Thiocapsa rosea: one gene and its partner. The protein of the gene in region 1 interacts with the protein of each later gene in a pairwise test. Links are inferred from orthologs where the notes say so. Each region holds a gene or a part of one and is shown on either strand. Other genes may lie near its edges.

Evidence for each region.
Region 2: the proteins of acpP (region 1) and ybgC interact in binary tests that used the Escherichia coli proteins (3 or more experiments, as listed by UniProt). The link is inferred for Thiocapsa rosea from one-to-one orthologs.

What each region holds. Positions count from the first base shown.
Region 1 is NZ_RBXL01000001.1:4,684,297-4,687,430, reverse strand. The notes cover bases 179-2,992. They hold acpP (acyl carrier protein), read left to right. Parts: upstream 179-1,374; coding sequence 1,375-1,611; downstream 1,612-2,992. Other genes in these bases: pabC (aminodeoxychorismate lyase), read left to right, coding at 2,987-2,992; fabF (beta-ketoacyl-ACP synthase II), read left to right, coding at 1,730-2,968; fabG (3-oxoacyl-ACP reductase FabG), read left to right, coding at 481-1,221; fabD (ACP S-malonyltransferase), read left to right, coding at 179-491. Outside these bases: more of fabD, read left to right, coding at 1-178; more of pabC, read left to right, coding at 2,993-3,134. UniProt on the Escherichia coli protein: Carrier of the growing fatty acid chain in fatty acid biosynthesis.
Region 2 is NZ_RBXL01000001.1:2,921,159-2,924,436, forward strand. The notes cover bases 307-3,264. They hold ybgC (tol-pal system-associated acyl-CoA thioesterase), read left to right. Parts: upstream 307-1,535; coding sequence 1,536-1,994; downstream 1,995-3,264. Other genes in these bases: BDD21_RS12945 (methyltransferase domain-containing protein), read left to right, coding at 307-412; BDD21_RS12950 (methyltransferase family protein), read right to left, coding at 626-1,117; tolQ (protein TolQ), read left to right, coding at 1,991-2,665; tolR (protein TolR), read left to right, coding at 2,686-3,129; tolA (cell envelope integrity protein TolA), read left to right, coding at 3,151-3,264. Outside these bases: more of BDD21_RS12945, read left to right, coding at 1-306; more of tolA, read left to right, coding at 3,265-3,278.

The DNA of each region.
Region 1 (3,134 bases):
AAGGCGCCGTGCTCGAGGCCGTGAATTTCAACGCGCCCGGTCAGGTGGTGATCGCAGGCGATGCTGCCGCAGTGAACCGCGCGATCGATGCAGCGAAGGGCGCCGGTGCGAAGCGTGCGCTGACCTTGCCCGTCAGTGTCCCTTCGCATTGCGCATTGATGCGCCCTGCCGCGGATCGCCTTGCCGAGCGGTTGGCTGCAATCGAGATCCGGGTCCCTGAGGTTGCGGTCCTGCACAACGCCAGTGTGCAGAGCGCCGACGACAGCGACGTGCTGCGCGATCAACTGGTCCAACAGCTCTTTCGCCCGGTACGCTGGGTGGAGACGGTGCATGCCGTCGCCGCCGAAGGTGTTCGGATCGCGATCGAGTGCGGTCCGGGCAAAGTGCTGACCGGTCTGAACAAACGAATCGACGACAATCTGATGACACTGCCGGTCTTCGACCCGAAGTCACTCGAAGCGGCACTGGAGGCGATAGCGCATGCTGAATGATGAAATCGCGCTCGTAACGGGCGCATCGCGCGGGATCGGTCGGTCCATCGCGATGGCGTTGGCCGAGCAAGGCGCCGCCGTGGCGGGAACCGCAACGACGGCGGCCGGCGCGCGCTCGATCGAGGAGGCATTGAACGAGGCCGGTTACCAGGGCATCGGGGTCGTGCTCGACGTCTCCGATCAGGCTTCGGTCGAGGCTGCCGTCGGGGAGATCACCGAGCGCCTCGGTGCACCGGGGATTCTCGTGAACAACGCCGGAATTACACGCGACAACCTCCTGATGCGGATGAAGGACGAAGAGTGGGACTCGGTGATCGAGACCAACCTCAGCTCGCTGTACCGCGTCACCAAGGCATGTCTGCGCCCGATGACGAAGGCGCGCAAAGGCCGGATCATCAATATTGCCTCCGTCGTGGGCGCCATGGGGAACGCCGGTCAAACCAATTATGCGGCTGCCAAGGCAGGCATGATGGGCTTCACCAAGGCGTTGGCACGCGAGGTCGGATCACGCGCGATCACGGTCAACTGTGTCGCACCCGGATTCATCGACACCGATATGACCCGGACCTTGCCCGAGGCGCAACGCCAGGCATTGATCGGCGGAATTCCCTTGGGACGTCTCGGACAGCCCGAGGAGATTGCGGGCGCCGTGGTCTTTTTGGCCTCTCCCGCAGCGGCTTACATCACCGGCGAGACCCTGCACGTGAACGGTGGCATGCACATGGCATGAAAGGCGTCGTCGCCGATATGATTAAGATCAACTAAATCAGATCCTTGTCTTTTTTGTCGAGGACTGATGCGGCTTTCATCGGCCGTCGATTGTCACTAGAATACCGCCTGGTCCAGCGAGGGCCACCTTTATTCATCCGGAGGAACCAGTCCCATGAGCAGCGTTGAAGATCGAGTCCGCAAAATCGTTGTCGAGCAACTTGGCGTCAAGGAAGAGGAAGTGACCTCGGAGGCGTCTTTCGTCGACGATCTGGGCGCGGACTCACTCGACACGGTTGAGTTGGTCATGGCCCTCGAAGAAGAGTTCGAAACCGAGATCCCGGACGAGGACGCGGAGAAGATCACCACCGTCCAGCAGGCCATCAACTACATCAACCAGCACCAAGCCTAGGCGGGTGTCCGGCACCCGGCTCGTCGGGTGCTCCGAGGCTCGAGGGCCGTCGGCCGCAGATGGATGCCGGTGCGGCGGCGAGCGCCGAATATCGCGTTTCGAACGAAAGGGGTAGGCAATGTCAGGCAGAAGGGTAGTGGTCACCGGTTTGGGCCTCGTGGCGCCGGTCGGTTTGGACGTCAAGTCCTCCTGGGACAACATCCTCGCCGGCAAAAGCGGGATCAAACCCATCACCCACTTCGATATCGAGCCGTTCAGCACTCGCTTCGGCGGCCCGATCTATGGCTTCGAAATCAGTGATTACATCGCTGAAAAAGAAGCCAAGAAAATGGATAAGTTCATCCACTACGGCATGGCTGCGGGCTGTCAGGCGATTGCCGACGCCGGGCTGGAGATCGATGATTCCAACCGTCGCCGCATCGGCGTGGCGATCGGTTCGGGGATCGGCGGGATCACGGGCATCGAGAACAACTACGAGGCCTATCGAACGAAGGGACCGCGTCGGATCTCGCCGTTCTTCGTGCCGGCCAACATCATTAACATGGTTGCCGGAAACCTCTCGATCAAGTTCGGGCTCAAGGGGCCGAACTACTCGATCGTTTCCGCGTGCAGCACGGCGACGCACAACATCGGCGAGGCGGCGATCATGATCCGCCACGGCTATGTGGACGTCATGATCGCGGGCGGCGCCGAGATGGCGACCTCGCCGGTCGGACTCGGCGGCTTTGCCGCAGCCCGCGCGCTCTCCACCCGCAACGACGCCCCGGAGGCCGCCAGCCGGCCGTTCGATCGCGATCGCGACGGCTTCGTCCTCAGCGACGGTGCGGGCGTCGTGGTGCTCGAGGAGTACGAGCGCGCCAAGGCGCGCGGCGCCGTCATCTATGCCGAGCTGGTCGGCGTCGGCATGAACTCCGATGCCTATCACATGACCGCGCCGTCGGAGAACGGCGAAGGTGCCTGCGACTGCATGCTGCTCGCACTCGCGGATGCCGGTCTCGACAAGGAGCAGGTGAACTACATCAACGCGCACGGCACCTCGACGCCGGCCGGCGATGTCGCCGAAACCATGGCGATCAAACGTGCGTTCGGCCAGCGCGCCTACGAGATCCCGGTGAGCTCGACCAAATCCATGACCGGGCACATGTTGGGTGCTGCCGGGGGCGCCGAGGCCATCTTCACGATCCTCGCTCTGCGCGATCAGACCGCACCGCCGACCATCAACTACGAGACGCCGGATCCGGATTGCGATCTCGATTACGTCCCCAATACCGCCCGAGAGATGCGAATCGATCTCGCATTGACCAACTCGTTCGGGTTCGGCGGCACCAACGGCACCCTGGCCTTTCGTCGACTTTAAGGTCGACCTCGAGGTCGCTTGGTCGGCTCGTTGCCTTCGTCTCCGATTGCCGATCCGTCGGATGACGAGGGCGTCGCTGGGGCCGGTTTCCGGCGCGTCTTGGTGGACGGGCGCGAGCACGACCGGATCCCCGTCGGGGATCGCGGACTGCACTACGGCGACGGAC
Region 2 (3,278 bases), 1.8 Mb from region 1 along the record:
GACCCGCGAACGCTTTTTCGAGGAGGCCCTCCGCGTCCTGCGCCCGGGCGGTCGATTGGTGACGGCCGACATCATTCCTATGCCGCTGTCGGAGGACTGGCGGACCCGCCTCAAACAGCGCTGGTCCTGGAAGATGGTCGCGAGCAAGTTCGTGATCCCGACAGAGAATGTCTACACCCGCGAGAACTACGCTGAAAAGCTCCAAGCCTGCGGGTTCGGCAACGTCGAGGTCGCCTCCATCCGCGATCGCGTCTACACCCCCCTGCACGACTATCTCTCGAGACACCCGGAGACCCTCGACCGACTCCATCCCGCAACCCGACTCCCGGCCCGACTCGCACTCGGCATGAGCGCCGAGAGTGTCTACGGGGGTTTGGATTATGTGCTCGCCTATGCCTCTAAACCGCTTTAAACCGCTTTAAACCGCGCCTCTGTGTGACATGCGAGGTCTTGACGGGGGATCACCCTCACGACGACCAAGCGGCTTATCTCCGGCGCGGTTTAAAAAACTGAAAAACATAAACTCTTTTCGTTTCCTAAACCGCGTCGACTCAAACGGTCTTGGAGTTATCCAAAGCCGACCTCGGGCGACGAGCAAGCAAAAAAGCTCGGACGCGGTTTAGTGCTAGTAAAGAAAGGGGACGAGCTTCTTCACCCCCCTCGCGTACTCCGCATACTCCGGATGGCGTTCGGTCAACCAGCCTTCTTCCTTGCTTGCCTTGTAATCGAAGAAGAAGAAACCGACGACCAGGATCGCAAGGTGCGGGATGCTCAGCGTGAAGAGCACCCAGCCCGCCGCCGCGAAGAGCTGGCTGCTGTAGAGCGGATGACGAACCCGCGCGTAGACGCCGTGCTTGACCAACTGGCTGTGATCGACCGGATAGGGCAGTGGAGTCAAATACTTCCGGATATGGATCGAGCCGAACCCGCCGAGGACGAGGGCCGCCGCCCAGAAGGCGATCAGTACCGGCCAGCGCACGGGCGCGAGGGTATCCATCAGCGCCGGGGTTGCGAGCGGATTCCACGCGGGGGTGAAGATAAACGCGAAGAAGAGCACGAACTGCAGCACGACGAGGTATTCGCCGCGGTGGCCCTTCAGGAAGGAGAAACGGGTCATGTCGAGGTCCTTGTCGTTAATTGAGCGCCGTCAACCGTCGGTCGGATCGTGAAGACCGGCATCGTCTGATACCGGCGTAGGTTGTGCCGAGCATCGCGAGGCACAACCAATCGGGTTCCTCAACCGGACGCGAGATTCCGGCCCCACGCCCGGGTACGCCGACTTTAGTCGGCCCGGGGAGGCGGACTTCAGTCCGCCGCGAGGGCGCGCCCGGGCCGACTAAAGTCGGCGTACCCGGGGCCGACTGAAGTCGGCGTACCGGGGGCGACTGAAGTCGGCGTGCCTGGGTGGTTGCGGTCGGCGGTCTGGAGACTACGGATGTGGTCGAGGCGATGATCCTTCGATGCAGGGTGCCCGCTCAGGTGCTTTCCGGTACACTCCCGCGGTTTGAGTCAAGTCCAAACATGCGGTCCATGCCGTGCCGACAGCGAGCGATCCCCGGTTGTTGACCTTCACCTGGCCGGTACGCGTCTACTACGAAGATACCGACGCGGGCGGGGTGGTCTTCTACGCCAACTATCTCAAGTTCATGGAGCGGGCGCGCACGGAGTGGCTGCGCGCCGTCGGCTACGAGCAGGATGTCTTGCGCGAGCGTCGGGGGATCCTCTTCGCCGTGCGCCGCGTGACCATCGATTATCTGGCGCCCGCGCGTCTGGATGACTGCTTGAGCGTGACCTCCAGGTTGGTGCGGGCGGGTGGTGCGAGTCTGGAGTTCGACCAGCAGGTGATGCGCGACAGCGACGCTTCCTGCTGCTGCCGAGGCGCCGTGAAGATCGCCTGCCTGCATGCCGATACCCTGCGTCCGGCGCGCCTGCCCGGCGATCTCTTGTCCGAGTTGTTGCCTTTCGCGAGCGGCCCAGCGGAGCCTCTGTCATGACGTCCGATCTGTCCTTGTTTAACCTGATCCTCCAGGCCAGCCTGGTGGTTCAGTTGGTTCTGGTGGTGCTGGTGATCGCCTCCGTGACATCTTGGACCATGATCCTGGACCGCGGACGCGTGCTCTCCAATGCCCGCAAGAGCGCCAACGCCTTCGAGGAACGCTTCTGGTCCGGCGGCGATCTCAGTACGCTTTACAAAGACTTGAGCGAGAATCGCAAGGGCGACCACGGACTGCCGTCCATTTTCCGGGCCGGTTTCAAGGAGTATGTCCGGCTGCGCAAGATCGAGGGCAATGACCTGATGGCCGTCCTGCAGGGCAGCGAGCGCTCGATGCGCGTCGCCCTCAGTCGCGAGATGGACCGCTTGGAGACCAGCCTCACCTTCCTGGCGACGGTCGGCTCCACCAGCCCCTACATCGGGCTCTTCGGCACCGTCTGGGGCATCATGCATGCCTTCCAAGCACTCGGAAACGTCGAGCAGGCCACCCTCGCGCTGGTTGCGCCGGGCATCTCCGAGGCACTGGTCGCCACCGCGATCGGTCTCTTTGCGGCCATCCCCGCCGTCATCGCCTACAACCGGTATTCCTATCAGGTCGAGCGTCTGAACAGTCGCTACGAGGAGTTCATGGAAGAGTTCTCGACCCTGTTGCAACGCCAAGGCCGCAACTGAGCGCTCGAGGAATCCGATAGATGCTCAAGCGCACCCGTTCCAGGCAGCGTCGCCGGCCGATGGCCGAGATCAATGTCGTGCCCTACATCGACGTGATGCTGGTGCTGCTCGTCATCTTCATGGTGACGGCGCCCTTGATCACGCAGGGTGTGAAGGTGGCGTTGCCTCAGGAGACGGCAGGACCTGTCTCGAATACGCCGGCCGAATCGGTGGTCATCACGGTTGATCAGTTCGGTGATTTCTACATCGACGTCGGGACCGACAAGGGCGTCCCGGCAAGTGACGAGATCCTGACGAATCGAATTCGGGTCGTGCTCGAATATAGGCCTGAGACGCCCGTCCTTATCCGAGCGGATCTTGGGGTCGAGTACGGTCGCGTGGTGAGGGCGATGGTCCGAGCTCAAAAAGCGGGCGCTCGGGAGGTCGGGCTCATTGTGGTGCCCCCGGAGCGCCGCGAGCGCTGACGCTGCGGCACGAGCCCGGACATGTGGCACATCCTGAGGCATAACCCGCGGGCCTTCTATTGGTCGCTGGGTCTGCATGTCTTTTTCGCCCTGCTCTTCTTCGTGGGCGTGAAGATCGATCGGCCCATCACGGAGGCCGGCAGCAAGCC